Regions from separate parts of the Streptomyces sp. NPDC007346 genome, predicted to be linked through region 1. Evidence: riboswitches for the same ligand, from Rfam matches in the RefSeq annotation. Region 1 holds a riboswitch; the other holds the start of a gene.
What was found. A riboswitch is a leader RNA that binds a small molecule or an ion and turns the genes downstream of it on or off. The one in region 1 is predicted to bind cyclic di-AMP.
Positions count from the first base shown of each region.

Region 2: another riboswitch for cyclic di-AMP. It lies ahead of AB0917_RS29340 (C40 family peptidase); the one in region 1 lies ahead of AB0917_RS09420 (M23 family metallopeptidase).

Region 1 is NZ_JBEYKR010000022.1:19,796-24,019, forward strand. It holds gene AB0917_RS09420 (M23 family metallopeptidase) at 67-1,116, opposite strand; cyclic di-AMP (ydaO/yuaA leader) riboswitch at 1,128-1,280, opposite strand; gene AB0917_RS09425 (PP2C family protein-serine/threonine phosphatase) at 1,491-2,699, opposite strand; gene AB0917_RS09430 (MerR family transcriptional regulator) at 2,959-3,705, opposite strand; tRNA gene AB0917_RS09435 (tRNA-Met) at 3,820-3,893, opposite strand; gene AB0917_RS09440 (CGNR zinc finger domain-containing protein) at 4,080-4,224, opposite strand, start outside.
Region 2 is NZ_JBEYKR010000159.1:6,195-10,418, reverse strand. It holds gene AB0917_RS29345 (ATP-binding protein) at 10-441, shown strand; gene AB0917_RS29340 (C40 family peptidase) at 669-1,139, opposite strand; cyclic di-AMP (ydaO/yuaA leader) riboswitch at 1,143-1,329, opposite strand; gene AB0917_RS29335 (dihydrodipicolinate synthase family protein) at 1,734-2,672, opposite strand; gene AB0917_RS29330 (ABC transporter ATP-binding protein) at 2,669-3,676, opposite strand; gene AB0917_RS29325 (dipeptide/oligopeptide/nickel ABC transporter permease/ATP-binding protein) at 3,673-4,224, opposite strand, start outside.

The DNA.
Region 1 (4,224 bases):
ACGCACACGCTCAGCCGTGCGGTCCCCGCGCCCGCGAACGAACGGGCGGGCGCGGGAGTGGGGACCTCAGACGGAGAGGCCCTTGCTGTTCAGCCAGGCGATCGGGTCCATGGCCGAGCCACCGGCGGTGCGGACCTCCAGGTGGAGGTGGACACCGGTCACGTTGCCGGTGGCGCCCATGCGGCCGATGGTGTCGCCGGTGCTGACCTGCTGGCCGACCGAGACGTCGATCGAGGACTGGTGGGCGTACCAGATCTCCGTGCCGTCCTCCAGCTGGAGGACCGTGCGGTAGCCGTACGACTGGGCCCAGCCGGCCGCCGTGATCGTGCCGCTGTGCACGGCCTTGAGCGGCGAACCGGCCGCCCCGGCGAAGTCCGTGCCGGTGTGCTGGCCGGAGGACCACAGCGCGCCGGACTGACCGTAGGTCGAGGTGATCGTGTACGAGGAGGCGGGCAGGGTGTAGCTGGCGCGGAGCTTGGCGAGGCGCTCTTCCTCGGCCTTCTTCTTCGCCGCTTCCTCGGCCGCCTTCTTCTCGGCGGCGATCTTGGCCTTGGCCTCGGCCTCCGCCGCGTCCTGCTGCTTCTTCGCCTCGGCGGCGGCCTTCTCGGCCGCGGCCTTCTCCTCGGCGGCCTTGGCCTCGGCGTCGGCGCTGGCCTGCTGCTGCTCGGCCTGCTGGAGGATGCGGGCGCGCAGGGCCTCGCCCGCATCGGTGGTGCCCTGCTCGGCCTCGGCGGTCGTGATGCCCGCGGAGGTCAGCGGTGCGGCGGCGACCGGCGCGGCCTCGGCGGTGTCGTCGCCGGACATGAACACGCCGACGCCGGGAAGGGACTTGGCGTCGGGGAGGTTGTCCGCGATGGAATCGGGAAGAGAGATGGAGACCGGCGGCTTGCTCTGGGCGGTGGCCATGCCACCCGCGCCGACGGCCGCTATGACGCCGACCCCGAGGACGGTGGAGCTACGGGCGAGGCCTCGCTGCTTGGCCACGCGGTGCTTGCCGCGCACGGGACGGATGGACTCCGCGGTGGGGTTCCACTCCTCCCAGGTGCGCTCCTCGTCACCGAAGGTATCGGCACTGAAGGGTGACGGGGCCTCAGGGGCAGGCTTGTTGGACGCCACGTGGGCGCACTCCTTTCCTTCCTTCTCGCCTACCGGGTTAGCTGACGGGTTCGGAGCAGGAAGGTCTCCTACGGGCCCCTCCGTCTCTCACGAGACACAGGCGTCCGATTCACCCCATGTAGGTGGTTCCCCGGTTCCCTTGCGGGATTCGGCGCTCGCGCACGGCGCCGTCTCTGACGACGGCTGTGACGACCGCGCTGCGTTATCGAACGTTAATAGACAGACGGGCCCGATTCCAAGCTGTTCCTGTTGATCATTAACGGCTACAGCAGGGACTTACCACCCACAAGCGGTCTGAATCGGGCGTCCTGACGGCCACTCGGCCACACCTCTTTTTCTGACGGTGTGTCAAATGTTATGCGGAGCGGCGCCCTTCAACTACGCACCGTGTCATCGCCCCGGCCGACGATCTTCACCGTCGTCCGTCGCGGCGGCTGTCCCTCCGCCGGCCGGCTGACCGCGAGCAGCGCCATGTCGTCCGTCGACCGCCCCCCGGTGTGCAGCCGTACGTCGTCGGTGAGCGCCGAGAGCAGCTCCTGGGGGCCGGGGAAGATCCGGCCGCGCAGCCGGGCCGCCGGGTCGTAGAAGGCCCCGTTCGCGTCCCGCGCCTCGGAGAGGCCGTCCGTGAAGGCGAGCAGCGTCGAACCGGCGGGCAGCTCCCACTCGTCGGCCCGGTCGGGCCACACGCCGAGGTCCATCCCCAGCGGCAGCGCGGGCTCGGACGGCGCGAGGACCTCCAGGGCCCCGTCCGCGTGGAGCAGGATCGGCTCGGGGTGGCCGCGGTTGACCAGCCGCAGCGAGGCCGAACCGGTCGGGATCTCGGCCAGTACGGCGGTGATGAACCCCTCCATGGCGTCCAGCCCGTACCGCCGGGTCCCCTCCCGCGCCAGCGCCCGCTCCAGCCGCTGCGCCACCCCCTCCAGGGACCGCTCCTGCTCGGCGGCCTCCCGGAACGCGCCGATGATCACCGCCACCGCCTCCACGGCGTCCAGCCCCTTGCCGCGCACGTCACCGACGACCAGGCGTACGCCGTACGGGGTGTCCGCCACCGCGAACAGGTCCCCGCCGACGAACTCGTCCGCCTGCGCCGCCTCGTACCGCGCGGCCACCTGGAGCCCGCCGATCCGCTCCGCCGGGGTCGGCAGCACGGCCCGCATGGCGGTCTCCGCGATGACCCGCGCCGAGGCCAGCTGCTCGTTGCTGCGGCGCACGACCCCGTTGATGACGAGGGCCAGGGCCGAGGCGGTGAGGACGGTGATCAGCTCGATGACCGGGACGACCTCGGTGGACGTCCCGTCGGAGAGCCGCATCGCGATGACGGAGAGGACCGCGGCCACGCCCGTACGGACCGTACTGGCCAGCGAGAAGAACGGCGCGGCGATCAGCGGCGCGGCCACGAACAGGGGCACGGCGGTGAAGTTGGGCGGGGCGAGCCAGTCGAAGAGGAGCCCGCCGAGGATCAGCAGCACCGGCAGCAGCCGGACGAACCGCCGGGTACCGACGCTCCGGGCCACCACCGGCTTCCCCCGCCCCGCGGAACCGGACGCCCCCCGCCCCGCGGAGCCGGACACTCCCCGCCCCATGGAGCCGGACACTCCCCGCCCCGCGGAAAGAGGCCCCCTCCGCCCCATGAAGCGGGACATGCCGCGCCCCGGGGCGCCGAAGCTCCCCGTCACGCGTCCGCGCCTCTTGTCCGCCATCCCCACCTGTGCACTCCTGCCCGGTCCGGCCACGGCTGCGGACGGTACCGCGCCCCGTCCAGGCTTCCCGGAGCCGCGCCGTGCGGCGACTCGTCATCGGCCAAATAGGGGGAAGCGGCCCGGAACGCCACGCCCTCCGTGGTCAGTCGGAGAGCCGGTGCTCGGCGTAGATCGTCAGTGCATCCCGTACGAAGGCGGCGGTGCCGTCCCCGTAGCGATCGTAGTTCTTTCCGAAGCGCGGATCGGCGACATACATCTCGCCCAGCCCGATGACGTACGACCGGCTCACGGCGGCCGTCGTGGCCAGCCAGGCGCAGTGCCGGCGCGCGATCTCCTGCGCCTGGCCACTGCCGGCACCGAGCCCGGCCTCCCTGGCCCGCCCCCAGTCCCGCGCGATGGCCTCGTGCTCGTCCTGGAACGCCTTCTTCTCCTCCGGCCCCAGCGAACGCCACCACCGGTCGCCCTTCTCGTACGCCTCGCTCCCCCAGCGCTCGGTCACCTCCCGCTCGTGGGCGGTGTGGTCGAAGCCGTCGAACACTTCATCGGCCATGAGTTCCATCCCCTCCTGCGTCTTGTGGAGAGTGGTCCGCACCGAGGCGATCTGCCGCCCGATGCGCGCCTGCTCCTGTTCGAGCAGGCGCAGATGCGCCCGCAGCGCCACGGCCGTGTCCCGCTGCCCCTCCAGTACGTCCTTGATGGCGGGCAACGAGAGCCCGAGCTCACGCAGCAGCAGGATGCGCTGCAGCCGGACGAGGGCGTCCTGGTCGTAGTAGCGGTAGCCGTTGCTCCCGAGCCGGCTCGGCGCCAGGAGACCGAGGTCTCCGTAGTGCCGGAGCGTGCGGCTCGTGGTGCCGGCCTTTCTGGCGATTTCCTGGATGGACCACTCCATGCCGGAAACGCTAGATCTTTACGTTGCGTCAAGGTCAAGCGTCTCCGGCCGGGCCTCGGATTCCGGAAACGACTCGGGCCCGGCACGCTGTGCGTGCCGGGCCCAGGCCTTCAGTAGCGGGGACAGGATTTGAACCTGCGACCTCTGGGTTATGAGCCCAGCGAGCTACCGAGCTGCTCCACCCCGCGTCGGTAAACACCACTCTACGCCATCCGGGCCGCCGCCCCGACCACTTTCCGACCGGGCCTCGCAGGTCAGCCGGTGAACGGGCCAGCCGGTCAGCCGGTCAGCCGGTGAACGGGGCAGTCGGTCAGCGGGTCAGCCGGTGAACCGGGCAGCCGACCAGCAGGTCAGCAGGTGAACGGGCCAGCAGGTCAGTCGGCCCGGTGGCGCTGGTAGTACCGGGCGACGCGCGCCCGGTTGCCGCAACGGGCGGGCGAGCACCAGCGGCGGCTGGGGTGCGCCGGCACGAACAGCATCACGCAGTCCTCGGCGGCGCAGGCCCGCACGCGGCTCCCC
Region 2 (4,224 bases), on a different contig from region 1:
GGCGTCGCCATGGCAGACCATCAGGAAGCAACCGTCACCCTGCCGAGCGATCCGGCCTCGGTCTCCTCGGCCCGTAGACATGTGGCCAGGACCTTGGCCGAATGGGGCCTCTCGGAGGACACGGAGCTGGCCGACACCATCCGGCTGATCATCTCCGAACTCGCCACCAACGCGGTCCAGCACACCTTCGGCCAGTCACCCACCTTCACCGTGGAACTGCGTCTCGAACGCGACGAGGTCCTACGCCTGGGCGTGACGGACAGTCACCCCCGGTGGCCTCAACGGCTGCCCGCCGCCGTACGGCAGGACAACGGGCGGGGCCTGATGATCATCCGGTCGCTGGCCAAGGAGTACGGCGGGCGGCTCACGGTCGTCCCGACGGCCGAGGGCGGCAAGACGGTCTGGATCACGCTGCCCTGGGCCGCACCCACCCAGGGCTGACCGCGCGGCTCGGGGACCGGCCGGTCCAGGAGGAGGCGGCCCGGTCCGGGGACGGGACAGCCCCGGTTCGTGGACCGGCCGGCGCCGGTGGCCGCGCCACCCGCGTACCGCCTGAGCGGTACGCGGGCGGCGGCGGCGCGGCGCTCACCGGACCGGGGCGGGAAGCGCCGCCCGTACCGTCCCGGCCGTCCCTGCCGCCCGCAAGGGAAGAGCGTCCGGTCGGTGGGTCAGCGGACCCGTCCGTACCAGACGCTCTTGGACCAGATTTTCGCCAGTCGTACCACGTCCCCTGTTTTGGGGGAGTGCCAGATCTTCCCGGACCCGGCGTAGATGCCCACGTGGTAGACGCTGCGCCCGGAATGGAAGAAGACCAGGTCGCCGGGTTTCCGCTTCGACGCGGTGATACGGGTGGTCTTGTTGTACTGCTGCTGTGCCGTGCGGGGAAGCTTCTTCCCGGCCTTCTTGAACGAGTAGAGAGTCAGCCCGGAACAGTCGAAACGGCTGGGGCCGGCGGCCCCGTACTTGTAAGGAGCCCCCTTCTTCGACGCGGCGACCTTCAGCGCCTTCGCCGAATGGGTGGCGGCCTCGGCGTCGTTGACCAGGCCTGGCGCCAGCATCGAGGAGGTAACGGCAAGGGTGAGTACGGAAGCCGTACCGACCCGGGTGAGCAGAGACGGGACATGAACCTGCGCAGACATGCGCAACCCTTCGTCAGCCGCCTGTGAAGGATGACCTGTCGGGTTCGGGCTGGCGAAGTTGCCCGGCCGCGTGGAGCGGCTTCACCCCGAGGGCTTCCCGGTCTCCCGGTCGGCCCGTTGTACTCGGGTCCTCCACTCCTGCCGATCCACTCCTGTCGACCAGTCATCCGGGAGGCGGCAGGACTCGGCGTCCACCCGGACCGCCCCGCCGCGGTGGCGGGGGCTTGTCGTCCCAGGGATCTTGACTCACCAAGTGCCGGATTTCCGAGTTGAAACGGCGATTTGTGAGTCTCCTCACCACTGACCCGTTCGGGTGGACAGAGCGCATTCGCGCCCGCCGACGAGCCGGGCGCACACCCTCGTACCAGCGACGAAAGGGCGCATTTCGAGTACGGCCCACGCGCGGAACGCAAGTTGGGCCGTCGCTCGCGCGGGTGATCTCCTACGCCGAACGAGCGAGGAAAACCGATCGCCGGACCGGGCGTGTCGCACGGCGTGGTGACCGGCCCGCTCCCGTAATGCGCTCCGGGCGCGTGGAGCGGCTCGGTCCCGGTCCGGCGGCAGGGCGACCCGGCCCGCCCGACGCTCGTGGCCTCAGCGGGCCAGGGAGAGGCCCGCGAGCTCCAGGCACGCGGCGACCGACGCCGTCTCCGCCTCGTCCAGTCGGCGCATCGGCGGGCTCATCACATTGGTGTCGATGATCCCGCGCAGCATCAGGGCCGTCTTGAACGCGCCGAGGCCCGCGGCCGTGGCCGAAGCCGTGCCGGGACGGGCCGCACGGACGATGTCGAACAGGCCGACGAGCCGGTCCTGTTCGGCCCTGGCGGCGGCCCAGTCACCGCGTACGGCGGCCTCGTGCAGCCGCACGTAGCCGTGCGGGTCCACGTTGCCCAGGCCGGGTACGGAACCGTCGGCGCCGCTCAGCATCATCGCGTCGACCACCAGCTCATGGCCGGTCAGGACGGAGAACCCGGACAGGTCGCGGGCCCCGATGACCAGCCGGCGGAAGGAGCCGTCGTCCCCGCTGGAGTCCTTGACCCCCGCGAGCACCCCGTCCGCCGCGAGCGGCAGCAGGAGTTCCGGGTCCAGCTTGCTGTGCACGCAGACCGGCACGTCGTACGCCAGGAGCGGCAGCTCCACGGCCGCGGCGATGTCCCGGAAGTGGCGGTCGATCTCGGTGGCGTGGGTGCGCGTGTAGAAGGGCGCGGTGGCCACGACCGCGTCGGCACCGAGGGCCGCCGCGGCGCGGGCCCGCTCGATCGCCCGGTTGGTGGTGGTCTCGATGGCGCCGACGAGGACGGGCACCTGGCCCGCGGAGGCCGAGGTGATCACCTTGATCACCTCGTCCTGCTGCGAGGGCGTCAGATAGGCGGTCTCGCCGGAGCTGCCGAGGGCGAAGAGGCCGCTGACACCGGCTTCGAGGAGATGGCCGACGACCCGCTCCAGCGAGATGCGGTCGAGCTCGCCGTCCGCGGTGAGCGGGGTGACGACGGGCGGGATCACTCCGGAGTAGGAGGGGGTGGGGGCGGTCATGCGGTGCTCCTTGCGGGCGTTACGGGGGTCCGCTTCCCGGCGGGGGAGGCGGGGCTCTGGGGGTGGACGCAGTGCCAGCGGTGCTCGTCGGGCCCGAAGGTCTCGGCGGGGAAGACCGTGGCGCACTCCGCGTCGGCCTTCCAGCAGCGGGTGCTGAAGGGGCAGCCGGGCGGCGGGTTGGTGGCGGAGGGCACCGGGCCGGTGAGCACGATGCGGTCCGTCGCCTCCAGCAGGCTGGGGGTGGCGGAGAGCAGCGCCTCGGTGTACGGGTGGCGGGGGGAGCCCGCCACGTCGGCGGCCCGGCCCTCCTCGACGATGCGGCCGAGGTAGAGGACGGCGATGCGGTCGGCGAGGTAGCGCACGGTCTGGATGTCGTGGGAGATGAACACCATGCCCAGGCCCAGGCGTTCGCGCAGGTCGACGAGGAGGTTGAGCACCTGGGCGCGTACGGAGACGTCGAGCGCGGAGGTCGGTTCGTCGGCGACGATCAGCTCCGGTTCGAGGGCCAGGGCGCGCGCGATGGCGACGCGCTGGCGCTGGCCGCCGGAGAGCTGTCCGGGCAGCGCGGCGAGGGTGTGGCCGGGCAGTCCGACCAGGTCGAGCAGCTCCTCGACGCGGGCCTCGCGGGCCTCGCGTGTGCCGCGCCGGTGCACGTCCAGCGGATCGCGCAGGATCTGGCGGACCGGGAGGCGGGGGTTGAGCGCGGTGGAGGGGTCCTGGAAGACCACGCCGACCGCCGAGCCGAAGTCCTTGCGCCGCTCGGCGCCCGTCATGTCCCACAGGTCGCGCCCGTGGAAGAGGACCTCGCCCTCGGTGGGCTTCTGGAGTCCGGTCAGCACGCGGGCGAGGGTGGACTTGCCGCAGCCGGACTCACCCACCAGTCCCACGATCTCACCGCGCCTGACCTCCAGGGTGGCGTCGGTGAGCGCGTGTACGGCATCGCGGCTGAATATGCCGCCGCTGCGCGCCTTGTGGCGTACGTGGACGCCGTCGAGCCTGATCACAGGGCGCTCCTTTCCAGCTTCTCGGCGAGGGCACCGGCCGGGTGATGGCAGGCGTAGCCGTGGTCCTGCGCCGTGCCGCGCACGGTGAGCAGGGGGGTGGTCGTGCGGCAGATGTCCGTGGCGGCGCCGCAGCGGCCGGCGAAGCGGCAGCCCGCGCCGAAGCCCTGGGGCGCGGGGACGACCCCGCGGATCTGGTGGAGCCGGTCGGCGCCGGCCTCCAGGGAGACGACGGAGCCGAGGAGGCCACGGCTGTAGTGGTGGGTGGGGTCGGTGAGGACGGACCGGATGTCGCCGACCTCCGCGAGACGGCCCGCGTACATCACGGCGACCCGGTGCGAGAGGTCGCCGACCAGGGCGAGGTCGTGGCTGACCAGCACCATGGCGAAACCGAGCTCGTCGCGGAGCCTGATGAGGAGTTCGACGACCTGGGCCTGGACGGTGACGTCGAGGGCGGTGGTCGGCTCGTCGGCGATCAGCAGGCGCGGGCTGCGGGAGAGGGCCATGGCGATCAGGACCCGCTGGCGCTGTCCCCCGGAGAGTTCGTGCGG